2 regions of the Enterococcus sp. AZ103 genome follow, and region 2 is predicted to be linked to the other one. Evidence: riboswitches for the same ligand, from Rfam matches in the RefSeq annotation. Region 2 holds a riboswitch; the other holds the start of a gene.
The links. Region 2 has a riboswitch for magnesium ahead of ID741_RS04530 (phosphatase PAP2/LCP family protein). Riboswitches for the same ligand answer to the same signal wherever they lie in the genome.
Positions count from the first base shown of each region.

Region 1: another riboswitch for magnesium. It lies ahead of mgtA (magnesium-translocating P-type ATPase); the one in region 2 lies ahead of ID741_RS04530 (phosphatase PAP2/LCP family protein).

Region 1 covers NZ_JBIOSI010000001.1:2,315,400-2,322,973, reverse strand. The annotation lists gene purH (bifunctional phosphoribosylaminoimidazolecarboxamide formyltransferase/IMP cyclohydrolase) at 1-120, shown strand, start outside; gene purD (phosphoribosylamine--glycine ligase) at 132-1,385, shown strand; gene ID741_RS11630 (DUF3788 family protein) at 1,750-2,181, shown strand; gene guaC (GMP reductase) at 2,309-3,286, shown strand; gene ID741_RS11620 (PLP-dependent aminotransferase family protein) at 3,396-4,835, shown strand; gene ID741_RS11615 (nitroreductase family protein) at 4,828-5,556, shown strand; M-box (ykoK) riboswitch at 5,612-5,778, shown strand; gene mgtA (magnesium-translocating P-type ATPase) at 5,904-7,574, shown strand, end outside.
Region 2 covers NZ_JBIOSI010000001.1:901,022-908,595, reverse strand. The annotation lists gene srlA (PTS glucitol/sorbitol transporter subunit IIC) at 1-440, opposite strand, end outside; gene ID741_RS04540 (transcriptional regulator GutM) at 453-842, opposite strand; gene ID741_RS04535 (NAD(P)H-dependent oxidoreductase) at 918-2,168, opposite strand; gene ID741_RS04530 (phosphatase PAP2/LCP family protein) at 3,084-4,694, opposite strand; M-box (ykoK) riboswitch at 4,791-4,957, opposite strand; M-box (ykoK) riboswitch at 5,566-5,733, shown strand; gene ID741_RS04525 (FtsW/RodA/SpoVE family cell cycle protein) at 5,843-6,985, shown strand; gene ID741_RS04520 (oleate hydratase) at 7,540-7,574, opposite strand, start outside.

The DNA.
Region 1 (7,574 bases), 1.4 Mb from region 2:
CACGGCATTAAAGCGATTGTCCAACCTGGTGGTAGTATTCGAGATAAAGATTCAATAGCGATGGCAAATAAATATGGTGTAGCGATGGTCTTTACTGGTGGCCGTCACTTCAGACATTAAGAGGTGACCTGATGAAAATTCTAATTATCGGCTCAGGTGGTCGTGAACACGCCATTGCTAAAAAAATATTAGCTAGTCCAAAGGTGACAGAGGTATTTTGCGCAAAAGGAAATCCTGGTATGCTAAATGACGGCATTCAAACTTTAGCTATTGAAGAAGATAATCATCCGGCTTTGATCGAATTTGCTAAAGAAAATCAAATCGAATGGACATTTGCCGGACCTGAAGTACCATTGTTGAATGGGATTGTCGACGATTTTCAAGCTGCTGATCTAAAAATATTTGGACCTAATAAAGCAGCCGCAATGATCGAAGGTTCAAAAGAGTTTGCTAAACAAATTATGCTAGAAAATCAAATTCCAACTGCAGCCTACGAAGTATTTACTGATTTTGATCAAGCGCAGGCCTATATAAAAAAAATAGGCACGCCAATTGTAATCAAAGCAGACGGTTTAGCTGCAGGCAAAGGGGTAGTAGTGGCACAGGATGAACAAGAAGCTTTATCAGCACTAGATGAAATGCTTAATCAAAACCGTTTTGGTGAAAGTGGTGCTAAAGTGGTGATTGAGGAGTTTCTAGCTGGTGAAGAGTTCTCGCTATTATCTTTTGTTAGAAATAATGATGTTTATCCAATGGTTATTGCTCAAGACCATAAGCCAGCTTTTGAAGGAAACAAAGGGCCTAATACTGGTGGAATGGGTGCCTATTCTCCCGTACCACAAATTTCCGAATCAATTATTAATGAAGCAGTCGAAAATGTTGTCAAACCTGCTGTAAATGGTATGGTTCAAAATGGTACACCTTTTTCTGGCATATTATATGCCGGCTTAATTGCAACTTCAGATGGACCAAAGGTGATTGAATTTAATGCCCGTTTCGGTGATCCAGAGACTCAGGTTGTTTTGCCGCGTTTAGCTAGTGATTTGGCCGAAGTTATTGACGATTTGTTGCATGAAAAAGAACCAAAAATAAACTGGTATGATTTTGCTAGTGTTGGTGTTGTTTTAGCTGCTGATGGCTATCCTGGAGATTATCAAAAAGGTATGCCGATTCCAACCTTTGGTGATGAAAATGTCAACATTTTTTATGCCGGAGTTTCTGACTCAGATGGTCTAAAGGCAAATGGAGGCCGGGTTTTAGTTGTGGAAGCAAATGGTGAAAATATTTCTGATGCACAGCAAAAAGTTTACAAAGCATTAGAAAAAACAAATACAGATGGTTATTTTTTCAGAAAAGATATTGGTGATAAAGGTCGTAATAAATAATCAATTTATTTGTTTTTAATTTTCTTAGTTTTTAGTAAGATAAAAAATTTGCTAGAAAAAAATAATTGAATAAAATAAAAAAGAGCTTTATTGCAGCTTGCAATAAGGCTCTTTTTTTAGTAAAATCAAGACCGTTGTGAAGAATAAAAGCATTAATAATAATAAGTAGAAACAGATAAGTGAAGATAATAAAGAGGAAAACAATGACATGCGCGGTATATCATGTTAAAATAAAATTATGAAAAAATAATGAGATTAGAATTGAAAAAATAAGTATTTATGAATATTGTTATCCCAATATTTTAAATTTTATGTTGTTCATTCTTGTACGTATATATCAATTGATAAGAAAAGAGGAAGTTTGATGGATGATAAATGGCTATCGTCTCAATTGGAAGCTGAAAAACCCAATATGGAAGCAATCATGGATTTTTTACCAAACTCTCAGTATTTAAAAATTTTGCTGGCACAACTCACTCGTCACTATGAGCCACAAATTAAAATAATATTTCAAAAAAAGCTTGGCTGGCACATTGAAGTCGTACAATATCAAGGTTTATTGTGCTCAATCATCATTCATGACGACTATTTTTCCGTAAAAACCCCACTACCTGATTTTGGGATTCGCTATTTAACACCAATGATTCAAGTAATGTCTGATGAGTTTAAAGAAAAGTTTGCACAAATATCTCCATCAACAAAGATGATCGAGATGGATGTAACGAATGAAGCTGAAATGGAAGATGTCGTTTTTCTAGTCAGTCTTCAAGCTAAAAACTTAAGAGAAAAACATTAAAATAGTTTAATGTTCGTGTTTTAGCAAGAATAATAAAAATTATTCTTGCTTTTTTCTCAATTTTATTGTAAATTACATAGGGCGAAATGTCCTATGTTTTTTATTGTTTAAACAAATGGAGGATTTTATGAAAGTATTTGATTATGAAGATATCCAACTAATTCCCAACAAGTGTATCGTGAACTCTCGTTCAGAATGTGACACAAGTGTTAAATTAGGTAAATTCAGCTTTAAAATGCCAGTGGTTCCCGCTAATATGCAGACAATTGTCGATGAATCAATCGCAGAATTTTTAGCAGAAAATGGTTACTTTTACATAATGCATCGTTTTTACGAAGAAGAGCGGATTCCGTTTATTAAAAAGATGCAAAAAAGAGGTTTGTTTACATCAATCAGTGTTGGTGTAAAAGCGAATGAATATGATTTCGTGCAATCGTTGGCCGATCAAAATTTAGTACCAGATTATATCACAATTGATATTGCCCATGGTCATTCTGATCCAGTGATTAATATGATTAAGCATATTAAAAAATTATTGCCAGATGCATTTTTGATTGCTGGTAATGTTGGAACGCCTGAAGCGGTTCGTGAACTAGAAAATGCTGGTGCAGACGCGACAAAAGTCGGCATTGGACCTGGTAAAGTATGTATTACTAAAATTAAAACTGGTTTTGGAACTGGCGGTTGGCAATTAGCAGCATTAAGTTGGTGTGCAAAAGCTGCCCGAAAACCTATTATTGCCGATGGTGGAATTCGTACCCATGGTGATATTGCTAAATCTGTTCGTTTTGGAGCGACAATGGTAATGATTGGCTCACTTTTTGCTGGCCATGAAGAGTCTCCAGGTGAAACCAAAGTTGAAAATGGTGTCGTTTTAAAAGAATATTTTGGTAGTGCTTCTGAATTTCAAAAAGGTGAAAAGAAAAATGTGGAAGGTAAAAAAATCTGGATTCCGTTTAAAGGTCATTTGAAAGATACTTTAGTGGAAATGCAACAGGATTTACAGTCTTCAATTTCTTATGCAGGTGGTCGCGATTTGGAATCTATCCAAAAAGTTGACTACGTAATAGTTAAAAATTCAATTTTCAATGGTGATACAATTTAAATTTAAAAGTGATGGAGGAAGATCAAATTGATCATCCTCCATCACTTTTTTTGATTGACAGTGGCCCTTTCCTCCAGTAATTTTAATACTAAGGGAAGTGAGTCGACTGATGTGGCAGTTAAATAACCAAAAAAATATTCCAGTCTATCAACAAATTATGGAACAGTTAATCGAATATATTCAAAATGGCCAATTACTGCCGGGAGATCGTTTGCCACCGGAGCGAAAATTGGCTGAGACTTATCAAGTGAATCGTTCAACAGTAGTTCATGCGTTGGATGAATTAGTTGCTTTGGGCTGGATTGTACGAAAACGTGGTAGCGGAACGCTTGTTAACGAGGGAAACTGGGGCAGAACAGCTAATCCTCGGATTGATTGGCGTAGGCGATTAGCCGACAATCATTTTCAACAAGAAGCATATTTAGTTAAACTGCAACAGCAATTGAAATCAGTCCAAAGTTTGGATCTATATACTGGAGAATTACCACTGAATTTAATTCCCAGTTTTCGTTTACCTTCTTTCAAATGGGAGACATTGCTACTGGAAGAACAAAAGCAAAGCCCATTGGGTTATTTACCATTACAGGAATTAATTGTTCAGCGGATAAAAAAAGAACAAAAAATCGATGTTTCTTCTGATGAAGTGCTAATTACATCAGGAGCCAAACAAGCCATGTTTTTATTGCTTCAAGTGATGTTGCAAAATGGCGATAGTGTCGCGATTGAAGATCCATCATTTTTGTACTCTTTGCCAATTTTTGCTACTGCGGGCATTCGATTGTACGGTGTTGAATTAGATAGCCAAGGAATGCGAGTGGATCAGTTAGAACAATTGATTTTAACCAAAAAAATCAAAATGATATTAGTCAATCCGACCTTTCAAAATCCAACTGGCAGGACTATGTCCTTACAAAGAAGAAAAGAATTAATTGATTTAAGTCGAAAATATCAAATTCCCATTGTAGAAGACGATGTGTTTAGCGAATTGGCCTTCGTAGATTTACCGCTGTCCTTGAAAGAACTTGCACCAGATGAAGTCATTCACTTAGGTTCCTTGTCAAAAATATTTGGTTCATCTTTGAAAATTGGTTGGATTGTTGCAAATCGTGATTTGATTGTGCGTTTAGCCGAAGCACGTCAAATGGTTGATTTTTCTTTAAGCGTTTTCCCTCAGGTTGTTGCCAGCACTGCATTAAAGGATCCTTATTTTAATCAAAAGCAGCAGAATTTAGTAGACACTTTAAAACAAAGCGCTCATGATTTTGAAAAAGAATTAAAGCTTTTATCAAATGATTGGCAGTTTGAACCAATTGAAGGTGGGCTATATGCTTATTTAACTTGGAAAAATAAAAAATTAACGAGAAAAGATTGGGAACTTTTTTTGGATGAACAATTATTAGTAGCTCCGGCGTTTTTATTTAGTAATGATACGATGTCCCTTAGGATTAATTACACTCGTCTAAATCAAGAAAATTTGGCAGTGTTTTTTAATAAATTTCAACAAATCACCGATCAATTGAAAAAAAATGAAGGAGGTCAATATGAATAATCAAATGCTAGATCTATTACAAACCCGTCGTACGTACCGTGATTTCGATGAGAATTATCAACTATCGGAAGAAGAATTACAGGTGATTTTATCAGCTGCAAGACAAGCGCCAACTTGGATGAATGGACAATTCTACAGTATTTTTGTGGTAAAAGATTCCTCAATTCGAGAAAAATTAGTTGCAATGAATCCAGGTAATCCCCACATGCTAAAAAGCTCTGTTTTTTTAATTTTTGTTGCTGATTTAAATCGTTCAAAAAAAGTCGCTGATAAATATGAGGTTGATTTCCCGATAATTGAAGGAATTGATCCATTATTGACTGCGGTGACTGATACAGCCTTAGCCATGAATAGCGCAACATTAGCCGCTGAATCCCTTGGACTAGGAAGCGTAATTGTTGGAAGTATTCGCAAAGATATTGCTGCAATTAGCCAATTATTAAATCTACCTGATTATATGTTGCCAGTAGCGGGAATGAGCATTGGCAAACCAACTGTTGAAATGAAAGTAAAACCACGTTTACCCGAAGAAGCTATTGTATTTTATGACACTTTTAAAGATTATGACTATCAAGTGATTGAAAAATATGATGAAACGATGGAAAAATTTGCTGAAGCCAGAGAAACAAAAATCTGGAGTCAAAAATTTGCTGATTATTTTTCACAAAAACCAAATACTGCAGTTGATCAATTTCTTAAAGATAAAAAATTGCAAAAATAACTTTAGATGATTTGACAGAAACAGATTTTCAATTTATAGTTATTTTATTAAATAATATAAATATTGTTAGGTGAGGCTCCTATATGGACATAAGCTACTGCCGCAAAGGAATCGAGAGACTCCGAGTTGGTCTAACAGATGCCATCGTGAAGGTGACGTTTAACGTAGCTGACAAATTTTGTCTACGCCCTATAGTGCTAAAGCTCAACGATGACATGATTGAGGTTATTTCCGCATGCTCGTTGTTGAGTGTGCGTTTTTTTGTGTCTGACAATGAAAGGTGGTGAGGAAGATGGATCTTGACGAACATCCGAGTAAGAGAATAAGAAATTGGAGGAATTATTATGATGAGCAAGAAAAATCTCCTTGCCAAAAATATCAGCAAGGACCAAGAACTAAAAAAATTAGCACAATTAACTGATCGGGATTTATTTTTAAACTTAAGGACTTCTGAAAAAGGTTTGTCAAATCAAGATGCAAAAACGCGTTTGGAAGAATATGGGCCCAACGAAGTATCTGCACAAAAACCGACGCCTGCTTGGTTATTGTTTTTACAAGCCTTTAACGATCCTTTTGTTTATGTTTTAGCATTATTAGTGATTGTTTCAATTGCCACTAAAGATTTTCAAGCGGCAATTGTAATGGTTATTATGATTTTAGCGAGTGTTTTAATCACTTTTATTCAAGAATACCGTTCCCAAAAAGCCAGTATTGAATTAAAAGAATTGATTGAAAATACCTCTGCCATTACAAGAAATGGCGAAACAGCGGAAATACCAATGGATGAAATTGTTCCTGGAGATATCCTAACTTTAGCAACTGGTGATATGATTCCTGCTGATGCAGTTTTGATTTGGACCAAAGATTTGTTCGTTAATCAATCTTCGTTAACCGGTGAATCAATGCCGATTGAAAAATTTGTTAATAGTGACCACAACAAAATAAGTGAGGAAACTGCCCTAGATTTATCAAATTTAGTTTTTATGGGAACAGATGTCTTGAGTGGTCAAGGCAAAGCTATTATTTTAAAAACCGGGCAACAAACATTTTTTGGAGACATTGCTAAAAATGCAACAGCCAAACGTGGGAAGACAAGTTTTGACATTGGTTTGACGAAAGTTAGTAAATTGCTATTACGCATGATTATGGTTTTATTCCCTTTAGTTTTACTAATTAATGGTGTTACTAAAGGAGACTGGAGCAGTGCCTTCTTCTTTGCAATTGCCGTAGCAGTTGGTTTAACGCCAGAAATGCTTCCAATGATTGTTAGTTCAAATCTGGCCAAAGGTGCTTTGACATTGTCTAAACAAAAAGTGATTGTGAAAGAACTAGCTGCGATTCAAAATTTAGGTGGCATGGATATTTTGTGTACTGATAAAACCGGTACGATTACAGAAGATCGTGTGGTATTAGTTGAACACTTGAATCCTTTAGGGGAAGAAAATCGCCAAGTTTTAGATCTAACTTTTTTAAACTCAACTTATCAAACTGGTTGGAAAAACTTAATGGATATTGCAGTGATTAATTACTATGAAGAACAAAAACAGCAATTACCTTATCAAACAGTCCAAAAAATCGATGAAATACCCTTTGATTTTTCACGTCGTCGTTTGACAGTTGTGATTAAAGCAGATGATCATCAATTAATGATCACAAAAGGTGCGGTTGAAGAGATGGCGACTGTCTGCGATAAGGTAGAGATTAATGGAGAAATCTTACCCTTAACTGATGAATTAAAAGAAAAATTGCAAGAAGTAAACCAAAAAATGAATCGTCAAGGTATGCGAGTAATCACGGTGGCAATCAAAAAAGATGTCCATAGCGATGCAATTTATAGTAGCAGTGATGAAAAAAATATGACTTTAATCGGTTTTATGGGATTTTTAGACCCAGCAAAAGAATCTGCCAAGACTGCAATTGATTCTTTGCATCAACATGGAGTAAACGTCAAAGTTTTAACAGGTGACAATGAAATAGTAGCCCAAAAAGTTTGTAATGACGTAGGTATTGATGCCAGT
Region 2 (7,574 bases):
ATAAAATATCGAACAGCCAAAGTCGATTGACTATAACCAGCTTGTGTTACCCCATTAGCAATACCTAAAAAGACAAATAATTCACCAGCATTTGCATAAGGAAATAATCCTGTTACCGGATGTAAAAAAGATACAACTGCGTCATAAAAAGCTGGTTTTTCTTCTTCTTTAACAAATTTCCCAAAAGTATAAGCCATTGGATTAGTCAGCATCAAGACTGACAAAATCGGCATCACTGAGTAACGTAACACCATGTATTTCGAACAAAATCGAATTGCTCGGTCGACTCTTTCTTCACCAATAAAGGCAATTACTGAATAAGTGAAAGTCAGTAGAACAATCAATAACGGAACAATCCCCGTCATAAAACTTGTAAACTGCTCCCCGCCAGCTTCAAATAATCCAATAAAATTTGTTCCGAACCATTCAATATACTTCATTATTTGTTCCTCCTAATTATTAGTAATCGCTTCCATTTTCCGTAGGTAGATGTTTCCCAATAAATTCTCTGTCTTAGATAGATGTTTCACTGTCTGTTGCTTTTCATAAAAATCTTTCAAATGCATATTTTGATAATTTTTCATTTCTCTAAAACCTGCAAAGATTGTCAACCCGCGGCAAATATAGCAGTGTTCAATTGTACCGGCTTCATTTATTACGATTGCCACAATTGTCTTTGACAGCCAACCCTTTGATACATCCGTCTGTAGTTCAAAACCTGTCTGTCCAGCATATTCTTTAGTAATTTTACTAATAAAACGATTATAATTGCGGACTTGAATAAAACTGGCAAGTGACTGTAGCACCATCAAAAGCAACACGACGACCATTAATAAATTCATGACATTCCTCTTTTCTTTTAAAAAATGAAACAGAAGCGATGATCACTTCTGCTTCACCAGAAATTCAACTTATTTTTATTCTGCAAAGGTTTGATCTTGCATTTTACGTAAACGATAAACAGTAGTTGATTCATCAATTTCAATATCATCATAAGTTAAGAACGTACCATCTTTAATATCACGTTTAGCTACAGAACTACCGCCAACTAAACCGATTGGCACATTTCCATTTTTCTTCATATCAGCATGTGTTTCTAGCACACCGCGGACACAATAACCACCGATACCATCGATTCTTTCACCAGCTTTGATATCTTTTTTCGCTACCGCTACTGTCTCAGAAATTGGTGCTCCCATTGGCACAATTGCATGATCGTTTTCTAAAACTGCTCGAGCAATCGTCAATGGTGTTTCTAAACTAGCTAAGTGGAACGGACGGTATAACAAGTGATGATCCCGTTCACCTTTTTTCATTAAGTAACTTAATTCGTGACGCACACCTTCGTTTTGACCCTTCACAATTACGAAGACACCTGGTGCTAAACCATCGACATATTCAACAACACCAAAGTTATCTAAAACTCCGCCATTTTCTTTTAAATCAAGTTTTTCTACTGTACCATCTAAATCAGCTGAAATTCCGTGCATTCCAACTTTATCTGGTACAAATCCAATCGCATTAGATAACAGATTCATTTCTGCCATAGTTTTTGTTCCATCTTGGAAAGCTGCCAACATATGACTAGACATCTTTTTAGCATCTGCTTCTGCTTGAGCTGAATCAGGATTTGCACTGACTTTTAACGCGTTATTTTTTCCTTTACCAGCAACTAAAACTTCCATACCCATTGTTTTAGCAAATTCAAATAATTGAGTTGTTACTGCCGGTTCGTCACCATCTGAACCAGTGTAAACTAAGCCAGCTGCATCATATAATTTTTTCATTAATGGGCCAATGGTAATATCAATTTCAACATTTAATAGTACAATATGTTTTTTCGCAATTAAAGTTTCAAAAGAAATTTGTGCGCCAACTTCTGGAACACCTGTTGCATCAACAATGATTTCAACTTTATCAGAGTGAATGACTTCTTTAAAATCTGTCGTAGTTAAAATATCAATTTTTTGAGCTGCACTCGCATTGTAAGCCTCAGCCGCACGTTTGGCGTTATCTAAATTAATATCACTGATTCCAGCAACAATCATTCCAGGAATTGTCGAAATTTGTGCAATCATTCCTGATCCCATTTGTCCTGCGCCGATTACACCTACTTTAATAGGATTGTTATTTTTTTCACGTTCAAGTAATTTGCCATAAAGTGTCATTATATTTCCCTCCAACTAATTTTGTCATATGTCAATATGTTTGTCATATGTGTTTTACATGGATTAGTATAACATCGTTAAAAATATTGTCAACGCTTTCTCTTAAATTTTTTTCACAAACTTTTTTTAGAAGCCATAAATTTTTGAAGAAAATCGATGGTAATAAGGGTTTCAATGGGTTTTAGTTTGTAAAAAATTATTATTTATATTGATGGATTTTTAAATGATTAATGAATATTTTAATGTTATTTCCTTAATTCAAACTAAAAAATCGTAAAAAAAGGAGTGGATTTCTCCACTCCTTAAAAGTCTAACTTTTAGATTCAGTATATTTCTGTACGTATTTTTTACCTTATATTTTCCAATAATTCAATTTGCTAAATCTTGTTTATTCTTAGAATCTCTATATGCATACAACAATTACATATATAGTTAGATTGATTTTATTGCCCGCCTTTGGGATATACAAAATTATTAATTTACACGCATAAAATTTTTATTATTAAAAATCCACATCTAAATTCAAAGAAATTATTTTTGTCTAATGAATACAAATTTTAGGCTCCAGTATAAAGTAAGTCCTTTAGTGTGAAATAAAGAGGCCAAAATTTTTGGCCCCTCTTCAATCTATATCCTACATCCATAGTTAGCTCATGAGTGAAATTAGCTCGATGAATCAAGTTATTAATAGTTAATACTCTCATTTTATTTCCCTTTTTAAAGTAAGTTATCTGAAATTAAAGAAGCCAGAACCTTCTTAAATTCAGTAGAATACCTTGTATCTTTAGTCATCATCATAAAAAATTTCTCTAATATGTTATGTCGATAAAATTATTTATAATCATATTACAGAGCCATTCCTTATCAGGTATCGGGATTGAACGCTTTTGTTATAGCTTCTTCTATGGAATATAATTATTGATTTTGTTCATCCTGATTTGTATCAATATCCATCTGCTCTTTGATGGCATTTTCGACACGTTGGCGTTCGCTTTCTTCTACAAGTTGATAAGAAATTCCTTCAATTCCAGTCTCACCATCACCTGTGAAATCGTAGCCTTTTAATTGATCGGTTTTGATATTTTTTAGTGCAGGCGTGTATTGTTTTAACATGGACATCATTTGGTCAAAAGATAGATCAGTTTCTCCATTTTCACCAATAACATCCAGAATTTCTTGATACTTTAGTAAGCTGTTAAAAGAAAGTAATTTGTCTGTTAATTGAATTAAAACTTCTCGTTGGCGACGTTGACGACCATAGTCCCCTTCTGGATCTTCATACCGCATACGTGCGTACTGCAAAGCTTCCCATCCGCCTAAATGTTGCTTACCTTTTGGATAATGGATACCTTCAGCATCAAAGGCAAAGGCATTATTCACGGTAACACCACCGACAGCATCGCCAAGGTCCTTCATGGCATCCATATCAACAGAAAAGTAATGGTTGATAGGAATGTGTAAAATATTCTCTACCGTTTTAATTTGCATATCAGCACCTCCGAAAACGTGGGCTGCATTGATTTTATTATATTCTCCATCAGTGCCTGCAATTTCTACATAATAATCTCGCGGAATACTAGTAATGGTTGTCTCTTTTAATTGATTGTTAACCGTGACCACCATTAAAGCATTGGAGCGATAATCAGTCTTCCGTTTTGAATCATTCGCAATTCCCATAATTAAGAAACTTACAGGTTCACCTTTAGCCAAATCTGGACTTTTAGTTGACGATTTTCGTGGTTTATACATTGTGTTCGCTGTTTTTTTTAAATTATGATACATGCTGACGCCGTAAGCTGATATAGAAAGAGTTCCTAAAAATAAAAGAGTCAAACTGAACACTAGGAGTAAACTTTTTCTTTTACGATGATGTCGTCTACTCCGTTGCGTGATGTCTTCTTCTGCGAAAGTTTGTAAATAACGTTGATTCACAACACTGAACGAAAAGTTTACCCAGCTATAGCTTAGAAGCATACCCGCAATTACGTCACTAGGATAGTGAACGCGGAGAAGGATTCTTCCTAAAACAATCAGAACAAGATAAGCAACTAAAAAAATTTTTATCCCTTTAGCTTTTTCAACTTTAAGATAAGTTAAAGTGATAAAAACCGTACAGACAAGGCACATCGCTAACAGAGAATGCCCACTAGGGAAACTCGCGGAACTTCGATCGACTAAAGCACCTAAATCTGGTCGAGTTCGACCAATAATATGTTTAAAGACGCTCCCTAAAAAGCCTACAATTAAAAGGTTACTAACGGCCCAAAAGGCAAGAACTTTTTCTTTTTTCTGAAAAAGATAAATCATAAGTAACAAGAAGAACAGGGACATTGGGCCAATCGTTGCTGTTTTCGCCATCAGATTGATAATCGTTAAAAGTGACGTATTTAATTGCCATTTGATGTGATAGATTGCCTCGTCTATTTGTTGAAACCAATTTGGACTGGCAGCCACTAATAGCGTGAGGCAAGTAAAACAAATGGTTGTTATGGTGTAACGTGGAATTTTTTTTTCTGATCTTTGCATGAGAATCCCTTTCTTTTTTCCTTGAAAGAGGAGACTAAGCCAGCATTGATCGTAAATAAGCAATTGCTACTTTCTAAAAAAGCAAACAGTACATCAATCGGTTCTCATCGTCTGAGCTTTAGCACTATCCAACGTAAAGATTTCTCTTAGCTATCTTTAGAAGAGCCTTAATTCGACAATTCCTGTTTTACACATTGGTGTCTTTCGACATTTCTGCGCAATAGCCTATATTTGGATAGGAGCCTCACCTAACAAGGTTATTTTATCTAACTGCCAAAAGTATAGAATTAAGGTTGTATTGCTTTCAATCATTTTGAGTAAGTTTATTTTTTTTTTAATTATTTCAATCGTATTATTGGAAAAGAATAATGAATATATTGAAAAAAAACAATTTTCCGTCCACCAAAAAAATATTTACAAATGGTTACTTACTTTGACGGGAATGCATTCACGTTCTTCAATATTCTGTAAAACAGTTCCGATTACTTAATTTTGCTAAGAATTTTACATCATCAATTGTTTGGTCACTTATATTCTGAATTGTCACTACTTTACTCTCATCTTTTAACAAGTTCATGGTTATTACCAGTTATATATCTAAAGTCTGTAGAATATTTTTTTGTTATTATTTGATCATTTATTTATGTTTTTATAATTTTTATTCCATATCCAGTTTTTTTAAAAAATAAAAATTTTATTGTAATAGCAATTAATAGAAAAGCATAACTTAATATAAAAATAAAAACCCTTTGCAACACTATTTGACGGAGAGCCGATTAAATAAAGAATTAATAAGAATTTATCAGCTTTTTTTTAAGATTTTTCCAATTCGTTGTATCGGCAAAAGAAATAAATTAATATGAACGCAATTAAATAAACTTGTTAGGTGAGGCTCCTATGTAAAAATAGGTTATTGCCCAGAAATATCGAAAGATACCAATGGGTCAAACAGGAATTGTCGAATTAAGGCTTTTTCAAATAACTAAGATATTTTTTCTTTACGTTGCATAGTGCTAAAACTCGAACGATGAGACAACCTTATAAAGGTCAAAATCTGTTCAAAAAAGGTTTTAGGCCTTTTTTATTTGGGTTACTTGTAGAATTGGTTATCAATTCCACCTAACTATCGTTTTAGGAGGAGAAATTGAATGATCAAGAATAGAAAAATTGACCTTGTTATTTTAGTTCCATATTTTATTTTATCTGTAATTGGGCTTTTAGAAATTTATAGTGCCAGTTCTTATAGACTGATGGTCACAGATGAATACTCGCTAAGCTTATTATATCGGCAATTTATATTTATTATAATAAGTTTGACAATAATAGGGGTAACCTTTTTTATAAAGCTTGAGTATTTGCTACACCCACTATTTATTAAGGGAGGTTTAATAGTTTCATTTCTCCTTTTAATTATGGTAAAAGTCGGTTTTTTTGCTGTAACTGTCAATGGCGCACAGAGATGGATTTCGATAGGGGGATTTCAGTTTCAACCATCTGAAATCATTGTTATATTTCTAATTTTATATTTAGCAAGTTATTTTAAAAATAAAAATATTACCAATGTAAAATTGACTAAACCATTTATTATTACAGGGTTAGCTACTGGCTTAGTATTATTGCAACCTAAAATTTCTGGAGCATTTATGATTATAGTGATAGTCGCAGTAATCATTTGGGCGGCAGCAATTCCTGTTGAAAAAGGAATAATAGGGATAGGCTTATTTTTAATGGGGATAATTTTAATAGCCACTATTGTATTAATTTTAGGCGAAAACAATTTGTTGCCAACATTTTTTTCTCATGCTTATAATCGCATTTCTATAGTTCACAATCCTTTCTTAGATGAGCATGGATACGGATATCAAATGGCTAATTCTTACTATGCTTTATATAATGGTGGTTTTTTAGGACTTGGCTTAGGCAATAGTCTTACTAAGCAGGGATATCTACCAGAAGCAGAGACAGATTTTATTTTTTCAATTATTAGTGAAGAATTGGGGTTGCTAGGCGCTATATTTGTCTTATTTTTAATTTTTGTAGTTTGCTTAAGGATTTTTCAGAAATCCATTCAATGCAAAGATCAGCAACTGAGCTTAGTACTTATTGGATTTGGGACGCTGATACTTATCCAATCTAGTATCAATGTCGCAAGCGTCTTAGGATTAATTCCTATGACAGGAGTACCATTACCCTTCGTAAGTTATGGAGGAACTAGTTATTTAATCCTATCTTTTGCCTTGGGTATTTGTTTAAATATTATATCTCGCAAAAATCTCTATCTTCTAAAATAATATAAACCATAATTATCACCCATAAGAGATCTCTAGAAATCTAGTCAGTAGTTTCAATTCTAAAAGCTTACTTTTTTGAATGTCTCCTATGGCAGTAATCTGAACAAAAAAGAGAAATTACTTATTATTTAATATACACCTATGAGTTACATTGTAGAGAATAGAATAAATCCGTATTGGCAATGCTTTATTTGGAATAAAAAGTGTTAATTTTGGGAATGGGAAGGGTAACCACTGTAATTAGAAAAAGTATACTAATGTTTGTTTTGAAAAAAATAGTTCTCGTTTCAAACGAGAACTAAAAGTAATAATAATCTATCATGTGATTGTATTTTTTAACTGTGGAAGATTAAAATATTACAGTTTGAATGGTTAAATACATGGGAGGCTGCCCAATCCATCAATAATTTTTTTAAAAAAATTCCCTGTTACTTTTAAAAAAACCGAAAAGAAAAATCCTTCTCGGTTGTTCATTTTGATCTACTTTTTAGATAGTAATCTTTTTTATAGAAGGACACATCGATGCTTGTTTATACACTAAAGATTACTTAGTATTATAACAAACCACTGTCTTCTAATAATTCTTCAA